Regions from separate parts of the Vibrio gangliei genome, predicted to be linked through region 2. Evidence: predicted binding sites of a transcription regulator. Region 2 holds the regulator's gene; each other region holds the start of a gene.

Region 1 (8,334 bases), 530 kb from region 2:
AGCCGGGGCAGGATGTGAATTCCATTATCGGTCGCGCAATGCAGCATCTAAGTCAAAATAAAGAGGGTGTCGTTTTTGCGATTAACCCGCCTGCCATTCGTGAACTGGGTCAGGCTTCGGGTTTCGATATGTACTTCGAAGACAGAACGGGTATTGGTCACGACAAACTCATGCAAGCTCGCGACATGCTATTGCAAGCGGCTAACCAAAATCCGGCACTGCAAAAAGTACGTCCAAATGGTCTTGATGACCAAGCGCAGTTCTACATTGATCTGGACTATGAAAAAGCCAAAGCATTGGGTGTCAGCATTAGCGATATCAACCAAACGCTATCGATGGCTTGGGGTTCTTCTTATGTGAATGACTTCATCGATCAAGGCCGAATCAAGCGCGTGTACATTCAAGCCGATGCGCCTTATCGCATGACACCTGATGATTTAAACCATTGGTACGTGCGTAATGACCAAGACAAAATGGTGCCATTTAATGCCTTCAGCCACACACGTTGGGGTATGGGGTCACCTAACTTACAGCGTTATAACGGTAACTCAGCGGTTGAGATCTTAGGTGAAGCCGCGCCAGGTTACAGTACCGGTGATGCCATGAAAGCGATCGAAGACATTGCGAAAACCTTACCTGATGGTGTTGGCGTGAGCTGGACAGGCATGTCTTACCAAGAGCGTGAATCAGGCGATCAAGCACCAATGCTATATGCGCTTTCAATGCTGATCGTATTCTTGAGCTTAGCAGCCTTGTATGAAAGTTGGACAATCCCGATGGCGGTTATCCTTGTTGTGCCTCTGGGCGTACTCGGTGCCTTGGGCGCGACCATGATGCGTGGCTTAGAAAACGACGTTTACTTACAAGTTGGTTTATTGACAACCATTGGTTTGTCAGCGAAAAACGCCATCTTGATCGTTGAGTTCGCCAAAGATCTATACGAGAAAGGCATGGGCTTGATGGAAGCCACATTAGAAGCGTGTCGTATGCGTTTGCGTCCAATCTTGATGACTTCATTTGCATTCATCTTGGGCGTATTACCATTGGCAACCAGTACGGGGGCGGGCGCAAACTCACGTCATGCCATTGGTACCTCGGTGATCGGTGGTATGTTAACCGCAACCTTCTTAGCTATCTTCTTCGTGCCTATGTTCTATGTCGGTGTGATGAAACTCTTTGGTGGTAAAAGAAAGCAAGCGGAAAACCACACGCAACAAGATCAGCCTGCAATAGAATCGAAAGACTCATAATCTGGCTATGTAATAAAGATAATCAAGGCAGTGGGTGAGAGCTCGCTGCCTTTTTATTTATCCGTGACAAGTTAACCGCCACAGTCAGTGCTACAATTCTGGGCAGAAAAATAAATCTGGAGATAAATACTTATGATTAAAGGAAGTTGCTTATGCGGCGCCATTCACTATGATGTGGAATTGGTCGAAGGAAAGGTATTTAATTGTCATTGCCAATACTGTCGTAAAGCTCATGGTGCCGATTATGTCACCGTTGCATTGGCTGATGCTAGCACACTCACCATTAAGGATGAGCAGCATCAATTGAAAGAGCATCAAACCGGCACTGGAGGCTTTCGAGCATTTTGCTCAACTTGCGGCACGCGTTTGTTTAATTATGCTCCAGATAAAAGCCTCTATTTCAGCGTGACGCTATCGACGGTTGATACCCCGGTTAACGCCAAACCGGTTGCCAATTTCCATATCGATTCAAAAGCCAGTTGGTGTGAATTAAACCCTAATATTCCAAGCTATGAAGGCGTACCGGAAGGGATTATTCGTTAAAAAAACGCCCCTGTTTTTGACGAGGGGCGTTTATCCATGCTATTTCACTTTGTTTTGAAAAGTGGATTATTTCGAAAAGTTTTCACACGCATACATGGTGTTTTCAATGAGGCTTGCCACTGTCATTGGGCCGACACCACCTGGTACAGGTGTAATATGGCTCGCGTTGTCTTTCGCGACATCGTATTCCACATCACCGATCAGTTTTCCATCATCCATACGGTTAATACCCACATCGATCACCACTGCGCCTTTCTTGATCCAAGCACCCGGAATGAAGTTGGGTTTACCGACAGCAACCACTAATAGATCCGCTTGGCGAATATGGCCTTCTAAATCTTTAGTGAAACGGTGACAAGTGGTGGTGGTGCAGCCTGCAAGTAATAGCTCTAACGTCATTGGGCGGCCAACGATGTTCGATGCGCCAACGATCACAGCATGTTTACCATGAGTATCAATATTGTAGCGCTCTAGCAGCGTCATGATACCTTTTGGTGTACAAGAACGTAATTTGGGCATACGTTGGCATAAGCGACCAACGTTATAAGGATGGAAACCATCAACGTCTTTTTCTGGGTGAATGCTTTCTAATACTTTTGTGCTATCTATACCAGCAGGAAGAGGAAGCTGAACTAAAATACCATCGATTTCAGGATCGTTATTTAATTCTTCTACTACAGCCAACAGTTCTTCTTCTGATGTAGTTGCAGGTAAATCAAAAGACTTAGAAACAAAGCCGACTTCTTCACAAGCACGACGTTTACTGCCGACATACACTTGTGACGCTGGATCACTACCAACCAAAACAACCGCTAGCCCTGGGGCGCGTAAACCCGCCTCGACACGCGCTTGAACACGAGCTTTAACTTCAGAACGAACAGTTTGTGAAATCAACTTTCCATCAATAATTTGAGCAGTCATGGTTTTCCTTCAATCCTTATTTGACTAGCTGTGCTAGATTTGCGGCGTATTGTCGCAAAAAAATAAAGTAATATCCATAAGGCAAACGTTTGCTTTTTGCCGTTTTACAGATTTGATGGGTCGCTAATTACACCGGGTATCATTGCTTTAAGCGTTCCGCCCCAATAATGCCTTTTTTTTCAACACTCAAGCCCTAATCACATAGAAAGCGATTGACCTGACTTTTTCATCTCGTATAATTCCCCACTCAAAGCGCCCTTAGCTCAGCTGGATAGAGCACCTGCCTTCTAAGCAGGTGGTCACAGGTTCGAATCCTGTAGGGCGTGCCATATAAAGAAACCCCAGATAACCATTTTGAGTTGTCTGGGGTTTTTGCTTTTGAAATGACTGAATGCAAATTATTCGTTATTTGTCTGCTGGTGGGGTGAGGTTTTCCCCTTTAGATGCGATGACATTTTTATACCAGTCAAAACTTTTCTTTTTAATACGCTGGAGTGTCCCGTTACCTTGGTCATCTCTATCTACGTAAATCACACCGTAGCGTTTAGACATCTGAGCGGTTGAGGCACTCACGAGATCAATAGGCCCCCAACAGGTGTAACCTAAGATTTTTACACCGTCTTGTAGCGCTTCACCGACTTGATAGAGGTGATCGTTCATGTATTGAATACGGTAGTCATCCTCAATTTGCCCATTTTCATTGATTTTATCGACTGCACCTAGCCCGTTTTCAACGATAAACAATGGCTTTTGGTAGCGGTCATAGAGCAGATTGCACACAATACGGAGTCCTTTTGGATCAATTTGCCAGCCCCAGCCTGTCGATTCTAAATAAGGATTAGTGCCCATTTTGAATGCCACATCGTCTTCTTGTGACATGGTATTTTTTTGTACGCTCACACAGCCGGTCATGTAGTAGCTAAATGAGATAAAGTCGATGGTTTCTTTTAAATCTTGTTTGTCTTGTTCTGTAATGTTGAGGGAAATGCCTAGTTCTTTAAATTTACGAGTCATGTAGCTTGGGTAGTAACCACGGCTTTGTACATCACCAAAGAATAACCAGTCACGATTTTGCTGCATGGCTTCAAATACGTCATCAGGATGACTGGTTAATGCGTATTGTACTGCGCCAAGCATCATGTTGCCGATCTTGGCTTCTGGTAGCATTTCATGGCAAAGTTTGACGGCTTTTGCACTGGCAACTAACTGGTGATGAATACCTTGATACAGCGTTTGCTGATCACTGCCACGAGGAATGCCAGCACCTGTGAACGATTCATGCAAAGTGACATTCACTTCATTAAAAGTCAGCCAATATTTGACTCGATTACCATAACGTTCGAACACCGTTTTAGCGTAGCGCTCGAAAAAACCAATCAGTGTTCGGTTTGTCCAGCCGTGATAATGCTCAGCCAGGTGCAGTGGCATTTCATAGTGCGATAGCGTCACGACAGGTGTGATGTTGTGTTTTTCCAGTTCATCAAAGATTTTGTCGTAATACGCCAGTCCCAACTCATTGGGTTCTAGCTCATCGCCTTTGGGGAAAATACGGCTCCAAGCAATTGATAAGCGAAAACAGCTAAAACCTAATTCTGAAAAAAGTTGGATGTCTTGCGGGTAGCGGTGGTAGAAATCAATAGCGATGTCTTTAATGTTGAAATCACCAGTTTGACGTGAACGCAACTCACCAAATGATCCATATGGTTGAACATCGGAAGTGGATAGACCTTTCCCATCGGTAGTATGCGCACCTTCAATTTGGTTTGCAGCTGTCGCGCCGCCCCATAGAAATGTGTCTGGAAAACGAAATGACATCAGAGACTCCTTGTGATTAGTAACATATTTAAAATCACTATAATTGTTTGAAGTAGGGAGAAACAAAGCAATTCTCAATGCGTATGAATTAGCTGTATTAATCCCTGTGGTGAATAATGACGTGAGAGATTAATTCTATATTGATATAACTGGTGAGTAATGTCTTAATGCAAAATTGGAGTTTGGACAAATTGAATAAGGGATAAAATGATTTCAAGTTTTATGGAGGCCATTCTGCCTGTGATGATAATTGCTTTGCTTGGCGCATTTCTCAGTAAAAAAACAACTTACCTTGATGATCCCAATCTGCCTCAACTGATACTAAATGTTGGTATGCCATGCTTATTACTGCATTCGATGCTGGGTTCACATATTGAATTTTTGAGTATGGGGAAATTGGTTATCGCAGCTGTTTTGGCTTTAACCTGCATGGTATTACTCACTTTTATATTTTTAAAATCTCTTCGTTTGCCTGTGCGTTATTATCTTCCTGTTCTAGTTAACCCTAATACGGGCAATTTAGGAATTCCTATTGCTTATGCATTGCTTGGGGAAAAGGGACTAGCAGGTGCGGTGATCATTTCCTCTGTTATTGAAATTAGCCATTTTACGTTAGGGATTGGCATGATGTCAGGCTCGTTTAACGTTAGAAAGCTCTTGGCTAACCCTCCGGTGATCTCGTTGATTATGGGGGCGGTTATTTTAGCCGCAGACCTTCCAGTCCCCAAATTTTTTATCCAGATATTTGATATGTTGGGTAACATTGCAGTACCAATCATGTTGTTGATGTTGGGACGCTCCCTTGCACACATGAAGGTTAAAGAAGCTAATTGGCTTAAGTTGTTTTTGCTTGCTTGGTACCGACCAGTCATCGGGTTAGGTGTTGCGTGGGGAATTGCGTTATTACTGAATTTATCACCGCTTTATACGGCTAATTTACTCATAGCAAGTTGTATGCCTGTCGCGGTCTTGAATTATATTTTTGTGACTCGTTATCAAGGGCCAGCAAATGATGTAGCAGGGTTGACTTTTTTAACTTTACCAACCGCGTTTATGGCTTTGATATTTATTCAATTAGTAGTAATGACTTAAGCTTGCTGATTAATACTGCTGAACCGTTTCATTGCGGAAACAAAGCCCCTGACAACAAACGTTATCAGGGCTAATTTTTATTGTCCATTAAATGCAAATTAACGAATGATCATTTGCTCACGCTCAGGACCAACTGACACCATAGAAACCGGCACACCCATTAACTCTTCAATGCGTTTAACGTAGTTTTGGGCCGCAATTGGTAGGCTTTCAAAGGTGCGACAACCGGTGATGTCTTCATCCCAACCTTGCATGGATTCATACACAGGTTTCAGCGCTGAGGTTTGTGGCCAAATTGGGTTTTCACTGTGCTCGCCATCGTAAGCGACACAGATTTTCAGATCTTGCATGCCAGATAAGCAATCAATTTTTGTCAGAGCGATCTCGGTGGCGGCTTGCAGATCGACACCGTTACGAGTGGCGACGGCATCAAAGTAACCCATATCACGTGGACGGCCTGTTACTGCGCCATATTCATTGGCGGCTTCACGGAAGTTGTCTTGTTCTTCCATTGCGGTAACCAGTGTGCCAGTACCGACTGATGAGCTGAATGATTTTGCGACAGCCACAATACGTTCTGGGCGAAGCGCGGGTAATCCGCTACCAATACCAGCATACGCCGCCGTCACATTCGATGAAGTCGTGTAAGGGTATTCGCCGTAAACTAAGTCGCGACCAGCACCTAATTGCGCTTCAAATAATAGGTTTTCATTTTTCTCTTGCAGTGCTTTAAGTGGTTGAGTCACATTGCAAATGAATGGACGCCAAGCGGCTGTGACTTCGAGTAACCACTCTGTCATTTCTTCGGCGCTTTGTGAGAAATCGCAGCTAGGGTATAGCGCTTTTAATTGCGGCATTTTCCAATCAAGCATGAATTGGATGCGCTCTTTTAGCACTTCAGGTTGATTTAACCAGCCGACTAAAATGCCTTTTTTCATTACGCGATCGCCATAAGCAGGCGCAATACCCTGACGGGTGGAGCCATAAGCGGCATCACCTAAGCGTTGTTCTTCTAGTGTGTCTTCTAGTGCGTGTAAAGGCAGGCATAAGGTGGCGCGATCAGATATGCATAATTTCACCTCTACACCAGCTTGTTTCACTTCAGCAATTTCTTCACTTAATGCCGCTGGGCTGATCACCATGCCAGGGCCTAAAACCGCCGTACAATTTGGATTAAAAATACCGCTTGGCAGTTGATGCAATTTGAAAGTACCGAATTCGTTAACCACAGTATGACCTGCGTTATTACCGCCTTGGAAACGAATACTCGCCGCAGCATTTTCAGCTAAAAAGTCAACAATACGGCCTTTACCTTCATCGCCCCAGTTGGCACCTACAACAACAATCGATGGCATAATTTTTTCTCCAAATTGATTTGAATATGCATAGTACGTAGCCAATAAAAATAAGAGAAATTAATTATGATTATTATCTTGATAACAGATTCATATCGAATAAGATGATTTGAACTCGCCCTGATAAGGAAAAATGATGCTGGATATTCATTGGTTAAAAACGTTTGTTACTTTGGCGGAATTAAAGCATTTCGGCAAAACAGCCAATGCCTTAAATATGACTCAACCTAATGTGAGTTTACATATCAAAAACTTAGAGCAGGCGACACGGGTGAAGTTGGTGGAACGCAACCCATTTCACTTAACGCCAGCGGGCGCGAGATTGCTCGAATCTGGTCAAAAAACCTTATGGGAATTGCAGGTGTGCCAGTCCGATCTTGATGCGATAAACGATTTGCAACAAGGTTCCTTGGTGATTGCTGCCAGTGACATCATTTCACGACTGTTATTGATAGGTCCATTCCAGCTATTTAAAGCGGAGTTTCCTGGTATCGATTTCACCCTGCTTAATACCACGTCTTCACAAGCGTCGAGTTTGGTTAAAAGCGCCGATGCGGATTTAGGGTTTGTAATTGCGCAAAAAGAAAGTGAGCCTTTGCATTTTACTGAATTACAGCAAGTAAAATGGTGCTCACTAGGCAATAACCTACAACGTTGGCAGCAAGGCGACTATGATCAAAGTGAGCCACCGACTTTAATTCTTTTGGGGCATGATACTCGCACACGAGATCTACTAGATACGGCATTGCCGAGTTTAAATTTACCGAGTTATCGCATCATGGAAGTGGGCAGTGTTGATGCGCAAATTGATTGGGCAGAAGCTGGCTTTGGGGTGGCGATTGTGCCAGAGTTTTCTTTATCGACCAAAGCGCATTTAACCACGGAAGTCACCCCATTACCTGAATTTCCAAGCACCAGTTTGGGTTATATTGTGCGGCAAAATCGCGTGTTATCAAAAGCCATTAAGCAGCTCTTGCACTGGGTGGATGAGGAAATTGCCCGCCGGCATTGATGGAATCACAAAATGAATGTGCAGTGAGACATATCTCTACATTTTGTCAGTTTTTTAAATTTGTATCAGCTAACTAGTTTACTAGTCTGGTTGATATCGCTATGATGGGCGTCATCATCAGCATAGAAATTGGGTTGCCCCATTTTTTCAATCGTTTTGAAGACAGTTTCAACCTTCCTACCTTCTTCTGCTTGATGCTTGTTTGTTTTTAAGTGCTTTGTGTACTTAATTTAGCGTAAAGAGAACTCAATATGACAACCGTAACAACAACAGCGAAACAACCTTCATTGGTGGGCGGCGCTTGTATTATTGCAAGTGTCTGTGTCGGCGCGGGTATGCTTGGTTT
Region 2 (8,334 bases):
ATCTTCCGGTAACAACCCTTTCTGTGGTTGCAATTTAAACCGTTTACGATGTGGCATTCCCTGCAAAATGTGAGGGATATTACCACAAGTTACGTTCTTCAAAACCAGTCCGTGATGATTGTAGAACATCACAGATACTATTCCGCCCGGTTTCACTTTATCGAGCACATCATTCAAGACCTGTTGAGGGTGCTCAAGCCATTCCATAACGGCATGAAATAAAACGAAATCAAAAGGCTCTGATTCATGCTTATGCAAGTTTTGAATAGGAGAATGAACAAATCGAAAGTTGGCAGATAAAAGATTTTTTTCTACATCTTGCCGAGCGAGAGCCAGCATTTCACTCGACACATCACATAAGCAAATTTGATGACCGAGCTGAGCGAGTTTTTGAGATACTTGTGCCAAGCCGCCGCCCGCATCCAAGATGGATAAAGGTTTGTCAGCATGTTGCAGGCGTTGCAATGCGTTTTCTATATCTTGCCATACGATGACTTGGCGGATATCTCCTTTATCCGAACCGTAAATATTTTTCGCAAATTTATGTGCGATGTCATCGAAATTTCGATCGTTAGCCATATTTTTTCATTTAAGATAACTGAATTTTGCGTGTATTCTGTCACAGCAATTACAGGAATAAAGCAAATACTCTCTTTTATCCGCTGAATGATGAATTTTTGGGCTATTTAAAATGTTTGAACTGAAAAAAATAATCGGCGCATTGTTCATGCCGCTGCCAGCCATGTTAATCCTTGGCTTTCTCGGCTTGTTTTTGATCATGTTTACTTATAAACGAGGCTTGGGTTGTATTCTCACTTTTATCTCTTTAACAGGGATCTTTCTCTTTTCATTCCAACCTCTTTCTACTTCTTTATTGAAACCGACTGAGCGTGCTTACAAAGCCTTTTTACCGGTTGATGGCACCTTGGATTACGTCATGGTCTTAGGCAGTGGCCACACGGTGGATGATGACATACCACCGACTTCTGAACTTTCACGCAATGGTTTAATGCGCTTAGCCGAAGGCATTCGTGTATTACGACTGTACCCGGGTGCAAAATTGATTTTATCTGGTTACGGTGCGGGTAGTTCTGTCAGTAACGCACGTATGATGGCTAATGTTGCTGTATCACTTGGTGTGGCAAAATCGGACATCATCTTATTAGAAAATGCACAAGACACTTGGGATGAAGCCCATCAAGCCGCCGGTTTCGTGGGAAATAAACGCATGGTGTTAGTGACTTCTGCGAGCCACATGAAGCGTGCCATGAAAGAGTTTCGCAAAGCGGGTTTGGAACCCATCCCAGCCCCAACCAACTATCTTGCGTTTGATAACATTGAACAAGCATGGGACAAGTATTCACCTCAAGCTCAATACTTAGAACAAAGTGAGCGTTATTGGCATGAATTGTTGGGTCGTTGGTGGTCATCTTTACGTGATACACTTTCTAACACTCAAAACACGGCAAATAGCGCGCCGGCAGAATAAAGCAATTTACACGCAATAAGACTTACGTTATCGTTTGCGTCCTGCAAAGTTTGTTCATAAAAATGCCATATCTGATTGTCAGGCATGGCATTTAAGACTAAAATCTTATCAAAACTACGCATCTATATTATTAAGTCGCTGATTAATGGCGACTTTTATGTTTTTAGTATCCAATTAACTATCATCGTTCCGGCTGTATGGTCGGCATAAAGGAAATTCACTATGGCTACAATCAAAGATGTTGCACGTATTGCTGGAGTCTCCACAACGACCGTGTCACATGTCATCAATAAAACTCGTTTTGTTGCAGAGACAACTCAAGAGAAAGTTATGGCCGCAGTGAAAGAACTCAATTATGCCCCAAGCGCCGTGGCTCGTAGTTTGAAATGCAATACCACCAGCACCATTGGTATGTTAGTGACACAGTCAACTAACCCATTCTTTGCCGAAGTCGTTGATGGTGTTGAAAGCTACTGTTACCGCAAAGGTTATACCCTAATTTTGTGTAACACCGGTGGCCGCTCTGACAAACAACGTGATTATATCCGCATGTTGGCTGGCAAACGTGTCGATGGCCTATTGGTTATGTGTTCTGACCTAGATGAAGAATTGCGTGAAATGCTTGATGGTCACCCAGATATTCCTAAAGTTGTGATGGATTGGGGCCCAGAAACATCCAAAGCCGATAAAATCATCGATAACTCAGAAGAAGGTGGTTACATCGCAACACGCTATCTACTAGAACGAGGTCACACTGATATTGCTTGTTTAAGTGGGCATTTTGAAAAGGTGGCTTGCCAAGAGCGTATTGCAGGTTGTCGCCGTGCGTTAGAAGAAAAAGGCTTAACACTACGAGACGAGTGGTTACTAGAAGGGAACTTCGAGTGTGATACTGCCGTTATCGCTGCCGATAAAATCTTGGCAATGGATAAAAAACCAACTGCGGTATTCTGTTTTAACGACATCATGGCGCTAGGCTTAATGAGCCGTCTGCAAGAAAAAGGCATGCGTGTACCGGAAGATATTTCCGTGATCGGTTACGACAACATTGATATTTCTCCTTATTTCTCACCACCGTTGACGACGGTTCACCAACCTAAGCGTCGTTTAGGTAAGAACGCGGTTGAAATCTTATTAGAACGCATTAAAGATAAAAATCACGCTAAACAAACCTTCGAAATGTTCCCTGAAATGGTAGAACGTTCATCGGTGAAAACGCTTAAATAGTATTTCTAGTATTATCACTGCAAACATTTACAAGGCGTATCTATTCATTTAGATGCGCCTTATTTTTATTCGCTGGATTTTGATTAATTTATCCTGAGTTCAGATTAACTTAGCGATAACCTGAAATTTTTTCGCGTGATGTTATGTCTTATATTCCACTACGCTTAATTACATAAATTTTCATACCCAAGTTAGCGGAGCGAATAAAAGCTGCCAACAAAGCTAAAGCTTCAAATACGATGGATATTAAGGACAGATACAATGCGCTGGATTAGCCTTGGTTTACTTTCATTACTGCCTCTATTTGCTATGGCCTCTCAGGATAGCGACTGGCAAACCATTGAAAAACAAGCTCGTGGGCAAGATGTGTATTTTAATGCCTGGGGTGGTAGCCAAGAAATTAATGATTATCTACGTTGGGTAAGTAGAGAAGTGAAACGACAATATGGTGTAACTCTACACCATGTTAAAGTTTCCGATATTTCTGAAACCACCGCCCGCTTGCTGGCAGAAAAAACAGCCAATAAAAATCAGCAAGGCAGTGTCGATTTGGTTTGGATTAATGGTGAAAACTTCAAATCAATGAAAGACAACCAATTACTTTTTGGCCCGTTTGTATCGACATTACCTAATTGGCAAAAAGTAAATATGGCTTTACCTGTCACTGATGATTTTTCCGAACCAACCAACGGGCTCGAAGCGCCTTGGGGTGTAGGACAACTGGTTTATATTTATGACCGTGACAAGCTAGCCTCGCCTCCTCAATCAGCGCAAGATCTGCTCGAGTATGCTAAAGCGCACCCAGGCCGTATTAGCTACCCTAAGCCGCCACAATTTCATGGCACCAGTTTTTTAAAGTCATTATTGATTGAACTTAGCCAGCAAGATCCTGCATTACAGCAACCCGTTACCACAGAGGCTTTTGCTCAACTCACTCAACCATTATGGCGCTATTTAGATGCTTTGCAGCCTTTCTTGTGGCAACAAGGTCAACAGTTTCCAACTAGCCAAGCGGAAATGATTCAACTTTTGGATGATGACCAACTTGATTTGGCGATCACCTTCAATCCCAATGAAGTTTTCTCCGCGCAAGCCAGTGGCAAACTTGCTTCAAGCACCGCAAGCTACGCGTGGAAACAGGGGGCTTTATCGAACATTCATTTTCTTGCTATTCCATGGAATGCTAACTCCAAACAAGGCGCTTTAGTGGTGATCAATTTCTTACTCAGCCCTGAAGCGCAATCTCGTAAAGGCGACATCAATATTTGGGGGGATCCATCCGTTTTGCAGCCGCAATACTTAACTGGCAGCGCACAAAAGACCAAACTCTACCCGTCCTTGCCTGAGCCACATCCTAGCTGGCAAACCGCATTAGAACAGGCTTGGCTTGAACGTTATAGCCAATAAAATATTGATGGCGTTACGTCGAGGAGCAATTCAAAGGACCATGTCTATTAAAAAAAGGGATAGTGAAGCTAGGCCTATTAAAAGCAGGCATACTAAAATGAGTAACCGACTCAATAGCACTCTATTAAATCGACGAATATTGAATAAAAGCCAATCCAGTAAAGTCTCGCTGCGCTTGGGTTATGCTTTCGTTGTGTTGCTGTGTATCTTTCCCATCATTCCCGGCTTAATCGGTATGCTTAGCCCTGCCTTCGGCATTATTCCCCCCTTGGGCTTATTCGAGTTCTCACTGACTGGGTTCGAAAAAGTGGCGGATTGGCCCGCGGTAATGCATTCAATTTGTCTGAGTATGTTCTCTGCAATTACGAGTACTTTTTTAGCGACCATCATGGCGTTTTCAATACTGCAAGCCTATTGGAATCGTCCTGCTTGGCATAAAGTGGAAAAGTTATTATCGCCCTTATTAGCCTTGCCTCATGTCGCTTTTGCTGTGGGTTTCTTATTCTTATTTTCAGATACAGGTTGGTTCGCACGTGCATTAAACAGTGTTTTTTCTGCTTTTAGCACTTTTAACACTCAAGGTTGGTTGAACGTACAAGATAATCTTGGCCTTGGGCTGACTCTGGCACTTGCGATTAAAGAAACGCCGTTTTTGGTGTTAATGAGTTTACCCATTTTAAATAACTTACGAATTCAGCAAACCTTAGCGGTATCACAAAGCTTAGGTTATTCAGCTGCACAGACATGGTGGAAAGTGATCTTGCCACAATGGCTTCGACACATGCGCTTTCCATTTTTTGCCATTATGGCTTACTCAAGTTCAGTGGTGGATGTCAGCTTAATCATAGGACCAACGCATCCACCGACGTTTGCCGTATTGGTTTGGCAATGGTTTAACGAGCCTGATTTGTCTTTATTGCCTCGCGCTGCTGCCGGAGCGTTGTGTTTGTTTTTGCTCTGTAGCGCATTGATTGGTTTGGTGTATTTTATCGAACGTCTGTTACTTCATTATGCTCGCGGCTGGCTTACCTCTGGCAAAAAGAATGCTGACAGCGTTTACGGTAAATCGTCCTCTTCCATTTTCTCACCGCTGTCTATCAACTCGGCTATCCAGTCCACTATGACTTCAGCGGTTGCTCCTGTGCTCATGGCGGTGAGTTTATTATGTTTGCCTGCCCTGCTGGTTTGGACCTTCGCACAACGTTGGCAATTTCCGCAGCTACTCCCATCAGATTGGAGTTTGCGCTTTTGGATAAGCGAATGGCCATACATTCAACAAGCGATTCAAACTAGCCTATGCCTTGCCGTAGCCAGTACGATCATCGCGTTAATATTTGCCATTATTGCGCAAGAATATCGGCAACATTTTCGCCTACGTTTACCCATGTATGTGATTGCTCTGCCAATGCTCATTCCTCAGCTTTCTTTGCTGTTTGGCTTACAAGTCACAACGCTTTGGATAAACCAAGAATATTATTGGCTGTGGGTTATTTGGTCACATCTGTTTTTTGCTTTTCCATATATTTATTTGAGCTTAGATGGGCCCTGGCAAAGCTATCCAACCCGCTTATCACAAACTGCGGTCAGTTTAAGCGCATCGCCATTTAAAGCTTTTGTCATGATCAAATTACGCACACTGGCTAGCGCGTTGGCGTTTGCTTTTTCGATGGGAATGAGTGTCAGCTTAGCGCAATATTTACCGACTTTGATGTTAGGCTCTGGCCGCATTGTCACTTTAACCACCGAAGCCGTTGCGCTTTCCAGTGGCCATGATCGCCGTATCATTGCTTTGTATGCGTTATGGCAAGCGTTAGTACCCTTCATATTCTTTAGCTTGGCATTGGTCGCTAATCGTTTTTTAACCCAACCTAATGCTATGCAAAAACCGGCCAAATACCAAAATCGGGATGAAGATCTAAAGCGAAACAGAAACCGAGATCCATCTAAACATCCTGTTCCATTTAAACACTCAGTGCCAACCCAAAATAGGCAGGCGTAATCTTATGTGCTTATCGATTCAAAACCTCAGCATTACAAAGCAGCACAGCCCTTATGATCAATTATTAGGCGACTTTAATTTGGAAATTGAACCGGGTGAAATTGTCACCTTAATGGGACCAAGCGGTTGTGGTAAATCCACGTTACTTACTGTGATTGCCGGACACCTCAGTGCAGACTTTTCAGCAAATGGACAAATTACACTCGACGGTGAGGCCATCTTAGAACGCGCGCCCCACCAGCGTTCCATCGGAATTTTATTTCAAGATGATATGCTCTTTCCCCATCTCAACATTTGGGAAAATATCGCCTTTGCTTTGCCCAATCACATTAAAGGTAAGCAACGCAAACAAGCAGCTCTACAAGTTCTGCATTCTATCGAATTAGCGCATCTTGCCGAATCGATGCCAGAACAAATATCAGGCGGACAACGTGCTCGTATCAGCCTGGTGCGCATGCTCAGTGCTCAACCTCGCGCAGTATTACTCGATGAGCCTTTTGGCCAGCTCGACCCCGAACTGCGTCCTGTTTTCAGACAATGGGTTTTCGAACAACTGCAAGCGGCAAATGTTCCTGCTTTGATGGTGACACACGATGCCTCAGATGTCCCTGAAGGCGGCAAGCTCATTCAATGGCCAAAGCTAACCTCAGCTGCGGATAACTAGAAAAAATTCGGAGAACATACATGCTTGATCGCTACGTCATACCCATCATCAAAAAACCGCTCGAACAGGGTGCTCGCTGTTGTATTCAACGTGGTATAAGCGCCAACCAAGTCACGATTGCCAGCTTTGCGATTGGGCTGCTCGCTATTCCCGCGTTATGGCAGCACTATTATCTACTTGCGCTGGTGTTCATTGTTTTTAATCGCATTGGTGATGGGCTCGATGGCGCGATAGCAAGACAAACTCAAACCACGGATGCGGGTGGTTTTTTGGATATTTGTCTCGATTTTCTGTTTTACGCTCTGATCCCACTTGGCTTTTTACTTGCCGAGCCTGAACAAAATGGCTTATACGCTGCATTGTTGATTGTGTCATTTGTCGGTACGGGCAGCAGCTTTCTTGCCTTTGCTTCAGTGGCAGCAAAACACAAGATCGATAACCCAATCTATCAACACAAATCCTTGTATTACATGGCTGGCATTACGGAAGGCACGGAAACCATTGGCTTTTTTATCGCTTTTTGTTTGTGGCCAAATGCATTCCCTACTCTCGCGACGGTATTTGCTATTCTATGCTTTATGACCACAGCAAACCGAATTTGGGCGGGTTACCACACCATCTCGAAATCAGAATTCAATGATGTGAAGCAAACCCTAAATAAATGGAGTCCGGATGAAGATCTTTAGTGCTGCTAACCCAGTTGAAGCCCATATTGTATGCGAGCTACTGAAAAGCCACGGCGTATTAGCGAAAGTACATGCCGAACACACCTTCAGTTTAAAAGGCGAAATTCCATTTACTCAAGACAGCGACCCATATGTATGGCTGGAAGATGACATCCAATTAGAGAAAGCAAAACGATTAATTGCAGAATATGAACAGCAAGAATGCGGGCCTGATTGGCTTTGCCCGCAGTGTGGGGAAAATGTGGAGAATCAATTTTCTGTTTGTTGGAACTGCGAGGCGATAAATCCAAACCAAGATTAAGCGCTATATTGCTTAATAAACGCCAGCGAATGGTGGTTAAACTCTTGCGGCTTTTCGATATTGCACACATGCCCACAATCAGGAATTTCAAGCAGTTGGCTAAATTGATGTTTCTTCACCATCTCTTTGACTGGGCGGATAAACATATAGTCCATTTCACCCATCAAATACAGGGTTGGAATATTCAATTCACGCTCACGGAAATAACGCATCATCGGATTCACATCCGCCGATAACTTAAACCATTTCTTAAACTCTTTTTGGCACAGCTTTTTGGCTTCACGTATAAACAAATGGCGTGATTGCTGCTGGCCTTTTTGTGGCATGACAATGTAGGCAAAAAGTTTATAGAGCCACATATAAGGAATGAAGTTTTTGCTCCAATCCCCCAGTTTAACCAATACTTTAGAACGAGCATCTAATCGCGTAATTGCCCCGCCCAGCACCATGGTATGAACGCGTTCTGGTGCGATCTCGGCCAAATTACGAACTAAAATTGTCCCCAAAGATAAGGCAACAAAATGGGCTTTTTCTATATTTAGGTGATCAAGGACATGAATG
Region 3 (8,334 bases), on a different replicon from region 2:
CAGCAATCTTGGTGAGCGTTTTTTCATCCAAGTCTTGCGCTGTGTTCACTGTGCGAGATCCAAAGAAACTTTTTACCTCTAATTCGCCCGCTCCAACACCCACGGTGTAAATGATCACGTTGTTTTCTTTGGCAATGCTGGTGGCTTCGATAGGGTCAATTACGCCGGCTGTATTACTACCATCACTTAATAGCACGATGACACGTTGCTCTGCTTCACTTTTGATGAAGGTTTTGGTGGCAATCCCCAAGCCTTCACCAATCGCGGTTTGACTACCAATCATATTCAATTGTGCGCGGTTGAGTTGTTGTAAAACCGCTGTGCGATCCAGCGTTAATGGAGTTTGCAGGTAAGCGTGGTCAGCAAATAGCACTAACCCTAAACGGTCACCTTTACGTTTGGTGATGAAATCTGACAGGACTTGTTTGACTGCCGTTAAGCGATCAATATAGCCAGAAGGGGAATTCATATCCTCTTGTGCCATTGAACCGGATAGATCCACCACCAGCATCATATCGCGATGCTTTGGTTGCACTTCAATTGGCTCGCCATACCAGACAGGACGGGCGGCGGCTAAAACGAGTAATACCCAAATTAACACCGCTAAGACTTTTAAGCTGATGTGCTGGCGACGTTCAACCCCACCCTCTGTAGGTAAAGTAGGCAGCATAATGGCTGAGCGAGGTTTGTGTGCAGGCGCAAAAAAATAGACAAGAATTGGCAAGGGCAGAAGCAATAATGCCCAAAGCCACTGAAACTCAAACATCGTCTTGAGATCCTTTCACTTTTTCTTCTAGTTGGTTCAATACACGTTCTTTTTCGATTAAGCCTTTTGGCGCTGATTTTGCTGGTCTGGCTTTGGATACCACGCCATCATTCAAATCCATGGTGTTAGATTTGAACTGAGCTTGGGCGGCTTTAATTTGTTTTTTACTCGGCGGTAGCGCTTGTGTAATCCAAGTTTCGACTTGCAAATACAAGGCATCGGCAACCTCATCAGCAACGGGCTGCTTTTGGTACAGCGCGGTTTGCCATTGCAGTTGGTTAGATTGGAAATTGGCTTTTTTCGACGGGTGCTGTTCATCCAAAAAAGCGTACCAACGTTCACCATGCAAGCTAGCTAACATAGGGCGAGGGTAGTAAGACAAACACACCTGACGAAGTAAATCGTTGGCAGTCGCGACTTTCTTTTTCCCTTTTTGCCTTGCGGCGTTTTGCACTAGTAAACGTAATGCGGTTTTCTTGGCAAGATGACGTTTTTTACGGCGCTTTATCAGCACGATAGCCACAATAAAGATCAATAACGCTAAAGCAAGGCAGGCCCACCATCCCCAAGCAAGTGGCCAGAATCCAGGTTCAGCAGGTAGATGCAAAGGCGCAAGCGGTAAGCTAGGTTGGGCTTGAGAGGCAGCGTTGAGCGCAGTGTTATTCATGATTTGCTCCTTGCTGCGTGCTAGAAGATGAAGCACCAAGTTGAGATAAGAGTGGTTCAGCACACGTTAATGATCGCATTGGAATAGCCATAGATTTACAAATTTTCTCTAATTGATTTAGATGTTCAGTGTACCTATTTTTCAATTGGTTACGTGTATTTTTTTGCCCAAAGTTGAGCCAGCGCGTGTGTTCGCCATTGGTGACGTATTCACTTCCACGAAATTCCGTATTGCCCATTTCGAGTGGATCGAAAATATGCACAAATTGCAATCGGTTATGTTGACGCAATTGATTGAGCAGCGGTTTGGCGTCTAGATCTAGCCGTTTGAAATCACTGATAAAAATAATGTCACTGCCTTTAGGACACATGCGATGTAGCGTTTGCAGCACCTGTTTAAATGGCAATGTTTTGAGTTGGGTGAATGTTTTGAATTGGCTCTTTGTTTGCTGAGCTTGCTGCCACTGTTCGAATGCTTGATTGTTTAACTGTACGAGCTGGTGGCTAATATGTAACGCGCCTTGTTGACGGGCCGTGGGTTTGACCTCGATTAATTGATCGCCCATGTCGATGAGCGCGCCAATGCGATCTTTTTGCTCGACAGTAAGCCAACTGAGTAAGCTCGCCAAATGCGCACATTGCACGGTTTTAAATAGCAATTGTGAGCCAAAACGCATGCTGGCGCTGAGATCAATATATAAGATCACTGGCTGCTCGCGCTCTTCGGTAAACAGTTTGGTGTGTGCTTTGCCTGTACGAGCCGTGACACGCCAGTCGATAGAGCGAATGTCATCTCCCGCTTGATACTGACGTACCTCGGCAAAGTTCATTCCTCGACCTTTTTGATTGCTGTTATGGCTACCGTTCAGCTGTGACCACAAACTTTTATTCGGTGGCTGCCAATGCACAGTATGGCTTTTGTAATACAGCAACTCTTTTAAATTGAGGCTCACCCCATTGGCAAAAGGCGGTAACTTTTGCTCCATCATGCACTGCCAACCTGCGCTAATAATTCGGCAATGACACGATTTGATGTAATGCCTTCGGCTTGTGCTGGGTAGCTTAATAGTAAGCGGTGGCGTAACACAGGGAAGGCCATCGCTTGTACGTCTTCTGGGCTAACAAAATCACGACCAGCAAGCCAAGCGTGCGCGCGAGCACAACGATCGAGCGCGATGGTTGCGCGTGGGCTGACACCCATTTGTAGCCATTCTGCTAATAATGGGTTGTATTGCTCTGGCTGACGAGTGGCCATGATCAAACGAATGATGTATTGCTCAACATTCTCTGCCATGTGAATAGATAACGCTGCTTGGCGAGCATCAAATATGGTTTGTTGAGAAAGCATTACCGGCTGGCTGGCGTGTTGACCTTGTGCTTCACCGCGGTTCAAGCGCAAGATTTCCAGCTCGCTGTCGGCATTTGGATAGTCCACTTCAAGGTGCAGTAAGAAGCGGTCTAATTGCGCTTCAGGTAGCGGATACGTTCCTTCTTGCTCAATCGGGTTTTGGGTTGCCATGACTAAAAATAATTCAGGCAATTTGTAAGATTCACGCCCAACGGTAATTTGTTTTTCTGCCATTGCTTCCAACATTGCCGCTTGCACTTTCGCGGGGGCGCGGTTGATTTCATCAGCAAGAATCAATGAATTGAAAATCGGGCCTGCTTGGAAGGTAAATTCACCGGTTTCAGGGCGGAAAATATCGGTACCGGTTAAATCGGCAGGCAGTAGATCGGGGGTAAATTGTACGCGATGGAAATCACCTTCAATGCAATCGGCTAACACTTTCACCGCACGTGTTTTAGCTAACCCCGGAGGCCCTTCAACGAGAATATGCCCATCAGCGAGTAAGGCGACGAGAAGTTGTTTCACTAATTCATTTTGGCCAATCACTTGAGAGTTTAAATATTGCTGGAGTTGGGCAAAAGCGTCCGAATGCATGGTCAAAATATCTCCTGAAATGTCGGATAAAATCTTTTATGTGAATGAAATATATCGAATATTTGTAAATTGGTAAATGTGACAATTTGTAACATGTAGCTTATGACCCACGAATAGCTGAAAAGTTCTCTTTATCGCTCAGTCAAAGGTTAATTTGTTTTACAAGCGCTTGTTTTTCATACAAGGCGAGCTTGGCTTGGGCTAAATCTACCGTGCTTTGGTGGCGCAGCAAGGGTAAAGCCGTTAGAATTAGCGCAATTGATTTTAAAATTGTAACTTGGAAAATACTCATGAGTAATGATATCGAAAAAGAACTGGAAGCCATGTCAGCTGAAATGACCGAAGCGCCAGAAACGCCATTACCAAGCATCGAAGAGCAAAAAGCGATTGTTGCGAAGTTAAAGCAACTGGAAGCGGAAGGTAAATTAACTCCAGAAGTGTTAGAAGAGCATTTCGGCAAGTTCAACGATGATGAAGCGCGCCCAGTTCACTAATCGTTAACTCTTAGACAAAAATATATACCCAAGTAATAAACATCACCTGCCATTGCTGCAGGCGTTTTTTTGATAGCGTTACTAAAAGGCATGCCCCATGCTAGAAAAAGAAAACTTGATAAAACTGGCTCGCACGCCGATGCCGTTTGGTAAATACGCAGGCCGCATGTTGATAGACTTACCCGAAGAGTATTTGCTGTGGTTTCAAAATAAGGCGGAATTTCCTAAAGGCGAGTTAGGGGATTTATTAAAACTTTGTTTGGCACTGAAAATTGAAGGGTTAGATAGCTTAGTTAAGCCCCTCAAGCGCTAGTTTTAGGGGCGCACTAAACAAAAAGAGTGAAGCTTTGTACGAGTTTCACTCTTCTTTATATGGGTAGATCCAATAACTAACCTGAACTAAACAATCAGATCGTAGTCTTTACGCAAGATATCGATGATTTCTTGTTTTGGATTTGCGCTTAGTTCAATTTTCTTCCCTGTAATTTTCTCTGCAATACCAAGGTAAGTGCGAGAAATATCCATGATGGCTTCTTGTGGTAGCGCATTGTTTTCAGCCAAAGCAAAACGCTCATCCATACGATTTTTGTTTAAAAGAATATCAGGATCGGGGAAGTAGTTGAGTAAGAATTGGCGGAAACCTTCTTTGGAGTTTTCGACAATGTTACCGTTTTGGTATTCGGTTTTATCCCAAATACGTGAAGAGTCAGGTGTACCGACTTCATCCATGTAGATCAGTTTTTCATTACCAGCGGAATCGTGTACATAACCAAACTCGAATTTGGTATCAACAAAGATTTGATCCACTTTATCCAGCGCATCACTGATCACTTTGAAGCCTTCTTTAAGCAGCTTTTCATAATGAGCAATGTCTTCCGCTTTAGAGAAGTTAAACGCGGTAAAATTGGCTTCAATGTCTTGGCGAGATACGTTGACATCATCCGCTTCAGGCACGTTAGGAATGCCTTTTAAGATGCCTTTAGTGGATGGCGTCATCAGTAGTTCTGGTAACGCTTTATCTTTTTCTAGACCTTCAGGAAGTGAAATTCCGCAAAATTCACGTTCGCCTTTTTCGTAAGCGCGCCACATTGAGCCTGTGATGTATTGGCGGCAAATCGCTTCGATCATGACGGGTTTGGCTTTTTGTACGATCCAAACAAATGGATGAGGAATATCGAGAATATGGCTGTCGGCTAAATGGTTATCTTTGAACAGTTGGAACCAGTGGTTAGAAATGGCATTTAATGCTGCGCCTTTGCCTGGAACGCCTTGCAGGCCACCTTCACCGTGCCAAATACAGTCAAACGCAGAAATGCGGTCACTGATCACCATAATGGCAAGTGGAGCGTCTTCTGCAACATCGTAACCCTTTTCTTTAATTAGGCGGCGGCTATCTGCCTCGGTTAACCAATAAACAGAACGTACTTTACCACTGTGTACAGGTTTGTCAGTACGGATGGGAAGATCGTCATTCACGGCAAGAACTTGATTAGCAATGCTCATTTCCATTTTCCTACTAGGCTATATAAATGCGGTATGAACGCCTTTCATACCAGAAAGCGGCATGATACCGAACAAAAGCGTTGCTATCCAGAGAAAAAGCAAACGTTTGCTATGAATTTTATTTTGCAAAAACGTCGCAGGTATTGGGGAGTATTAAAGGTGATTGGCTTTGGTGTTTTGGTGAATGTAAAAGGTGACGACAGAGCCAGAGATCGTCCGTAATCGTCTTTGGCTCATGCTTCATCATCAGTCATTAAATTTGGCTCAGTGTAGGTGACGACGCGTTAACGTTTGTTGAATAGATGCACTCATAAAAAATAATTCGCAGTTATTTTGTTGCGCTAACGCGATCAGTTCTTGTTTGTCTTGGTGAGAAAAATGATCACTGGCTACGATTGCACTGGCGTTTTTGGCATTTAACGCTTTAATTATGATGTCTTTTTCAGACATTGAGTTTGAGGCTTTGATTTTTACTACTTTACGAGCATCAATACCAAAAGCATCCAGTTCTGGTGTTGTTGGTAGAGTAGCGCCAGCAGTAAATAGTAGCCAGTTTGGGCGTTTAGAAAGTATTGATAGTCGTGAAAACAGTGGGCTGGTTACTGAGAACATATCGTCATTACAAGCCTGAGAAGCAAAAGACTGATGAGGTAAAACGTTAGCGTGAGTAAACATAAATAACTGTCCATATATACATACTGTGTATGTATACAGTAGTTTTTAATCGGTGAAAGATCAAGCGATTTATTGATCGATTTATTATTAAGTGTGATTTAAATCACTTTTTTATTTGTGGTTTTTCAAATCTGATGTAATATTTAAAGGTTCGTAACTCATTAATAATTAGAGACTTAATGAGGTGAGCAAATAGGAAGATTTAAGGTGTAAAAGAGGAAGATTTTTCTTTTATGCTGGATCTTGTTGGCATGAAAACTTGTATATCAACCTACAATTAAGGCGGTTGGTAAATGAATGTCAGCGTTGCTATCTCAAAGATCAGGTGATCTTTGAGCCATATATTCATAGGAATAAAAAAATGAATAAATATTTAGCGGAATGTTTCGGTACGTTTTGGCTAGTACTTGGTGGTTGTGGTAGTGCGGTATTAGCTGCTGCGTTTCCTGACCTTGGCATCGGTTTTGTTGGTGTATCTTTGGCCTTTGGTCTTACTGTGTTAACCATGGCATTTGCTATTGGTCACATCTCTGGTTGTCACTTGAACCCTGCGGTATCTATCGGTTTATGGGCTGGTGGTCGTTTCCCTGCAAATCAACTTTTACCTTACATTATTGCTCAAGTAATCGGCGGTATCATTGCTGGTGGTGTACTGTATGTGATTGCCTCTGGCCAAGCAGGTTTTGATGTGGCAGCAGGTTTCGCTTCTAACGGTTACGGTGAACATTCTCCAGGTGGTTACTCAATGACTTCTGCATTAGTGACTGAAGTTGTTATGACAATGATGTTCTTGATCGTGATTTTAGGTGCGACAGACAAACGTGCTCCGGCAGGCTTTGCACCAATCGCGATTGGCCTATGTTTGACTCTTATCCACTTGATCTCTATCCCAGTGACTAACACTTCTGTTAACCCTGCTCGTAGTACTGCTGTTGCCGTTTACGTTGGCGATTGGGCGACAGCGCAGTTGTGGCTATTCTGGGTTGCGCCAATCATTGGTGCAATTCTAGGTGCGATTGCATACCGTTTTATCGGTTGTGAAAAAGCAGAAAACGCATAATTAGTACGATTGCGATAACTGTGAAATAGAATGAATAAAGGCGCTCATTGAAGCGCCTTTATTATTGAATTTTTTTGAGGATGAGGAAGTTACTTTAACTTGGCTTGCTTATCTCTTAACGCTTGTTCAGCGATATTAAATTGACGAACGTCCATACGTGCAAAATCGTGGCACTCAGGACAGGCACGGTGGCTAACACCGTCGAGATACTCAAACTTAACTAATTGACCTACGAATTGTTTACACCAATCGCAAGTACCATGTGAACTTTCCATTATTGTTTCCCTGTTTCTGCTCATAAAATTGAACGCAAGCAGTGTAGCGAACAATATTGAGACTTTCGAATGCTATTACGTATAAGAATGTGGTTATGCTCACATTCTTCAATAATAAAATTAAGGGAAACGTTTGCCTGAATCAGGGGTTGAGTCAGGCAAAAATGCGGCGTTATTTGTTTAAGCGTTTACGTTCTGACTCACCATCGATTGGGCGATTCACTGAAACACGGCGACCTTTTTTTAAACCCACTTCATAGTCTGCAGTGAAGTTTTTCATCGCTTCACGCAATTGTTGTTTAAAGGTTTCACGATCGACGTTTTCAAATTCTTTATCGATGTAGTTATTGATCTTTTGAGCAGAATCATCATCCGGAGCGATCAGCGGCAGTTTTTCCAAAGCACCTTCGATCCAGCCTGATAAGAAAGAATTCACACGACGAGTGACTTCCGCGCTTGATGTACCTGAGCCTGAAAAACTATTACGGAATTGTCCGGTTTGTTCATTCATTTCACGATAAATGATATCGAAAGCAAATGCGGCAAAAATGGCACGATCTGCCTCACCGATAAATTCAACACGCTTTAAGCCTTTGTGGTTAAGAAGCACGGCTTCGACACCAAAGCGGGTGTTAATACCACGAATAACACGAAGTAGGTTAGAGCTAATATTGGCAGGTAATAAGTGGCTTGATTGGGTTTTACCCAGCTTGATGAAGTCAATATCGTCCTTATCTAAGCCATACTTAAGCATTAAGCGGTGCGCCATTTTAATGGCCTGGGCTGCTTCGTTGACGTTAGCGGAACTGCCTAGCTCAAGGCATTTGGCAATTTTTTTAAGGGCTTTTTGTTTATCCATTAATATTCTGACAATCTGCTGAGTAAAATAATGAGCCGCATATTCTACCGTTTTTAATGGGAGTAAGAAAGGACAACTGTTGTGTGGTGATCAT

What was found. The regulator PurR, encoded in region 2, represses purine synthesis genes. The targets are predictions, from matches to a motif close to TNANGNAAACGTTTNCNTNA.
Region 1: folD (bifunctional methylenetetrahydrofolate dehydrogenase/methenyltetrahydrofolate cyclohydrolase FolD) is a predicted target of PurR. The motif match lies at 2,792-2,811, and genes of this name have one in related genera.
Region 3: Vgang_RS15485 (phosphoribosylaminoimidazolesuccinocarboxamide synthase) is a predicted target of PurR. The motif match lies at 5,466-5,485, and genes of this name have one in related genera.

The regions. Positions count from the first base shown of each region.
Region 1 covers NZ_AP021869.1:937,083-945,416, forward strand. Annotated here, with positions in the region: gene Vgang_RS04290 (efflux RND transporter permease subunit) at 1-1,250, shown strand, start outside; gene Vgang_RS04295 (GFA family protein) at 1,383-1,793, shown strand; gene folD (bifunctional methylenetetrahydrofolate dehydrogenase/methenyltetrahydrofolate cyclohydrolase FolD) at 1,860-2,714, opposite strand; tRNA gene Vgang_RS04305 (tRNA-Arg) at 2,967-3,043, shown strand; gene Vgang_RS04310 (glycoside hydrolase family 1 protein) at 3,120-4,529, opposite strand; gene Vgang_RS04315 (AEC family transporter) at 4,737-5,621, shown strand; gene Vgang_RS04320 (adenylosuccinate synthase) at 5,720-6,976, opposite strand; gene Vgang_RS04325 (LysR family transcriptional regulator) at 7,113-7,988, shown strand; gene Vgang_RS04330 (aromatic amino acid transporter) at 8,240-8,334, shown strand, end outside.
Region 2 covers NZ_AP021869.1:1,466,909-1,475,242, forward strand. Annotated here, with positions in the region: gene cmoM (tRNA uridine 5-oxyacetic acid(34) methyltransferase CmoM) at 1-579, opposite strand, end outside; gene elyC (envelope biogenesis factor ElyC) at 692-1,489, shown strand; gene purR (HTH-type transcriptional repressor PurR) at 1,712-2,716, shown strand; gene Vgang_RS06690 (ABC transporter substrate-binding protein) at 2,978-4,123, shown strand; gene Vgang_RS06695 (ABC transporter permease) at 4,221-6,122, shown strand; gene Vgang_RS06700 (ATP-binding cassette domain-containing protein) at 6,127-6,786, shown strand; gene Vgang_RS06705 (CDP-alcohol phosphatidyltransferase family protein) at 6,807-7,472, shown strand; gene Vgang_RS06710 (putative signal transducing protein) at 7,459-7,773, shown strand; gene Vgang_RS06715 (alpha/beta fold hydrolase) at 7,770-8,334, opposite strand, start outside.
Region 3 covers NZ_AP021870.1:758,414-766,747, reverse strand. Annotated here, with positions in the region: gene Vgang_RS15515 (vWA domain-containing protein) at 1-766, opposite strand, end outside; gene Vgang_RS15510 (DUF4381 domain-containing protein) at 759-1,433, opposite strand; gene Vgang_RS15505 (DUF58 domain-containing protein) at 1,426-2,418, opposite strand; gene Vgang_RS15500 (AAA family ATPase) at 2,418-3,374, opposite strand; gene Vgang_RS15495 (chromosome partitioning protein ParA) at 3,665-3,868, shown strand; gene Vgang_RS15490 (DUF3820 family protein) at 3,966-4,181, shown strand; gene Vgang_RS15485 (phosphoribosylaminoimidazolesuccinocarboxamide synthase) at 4,268-5,371, opposite strand; gene Vgang_RS15480 (hypothetical protein) at 5,636-6,046, opposite strand; gene aqpZ (aquaporin Z) at 6,408-7,106, shown strand; gene Vgang_RS15470 (hypothetical protein) at 7,196-7,381, opposite strand; gene Vgang_RS15465 (DUF2786 domain-containing protein) at 7,554-8,240, opposite strand.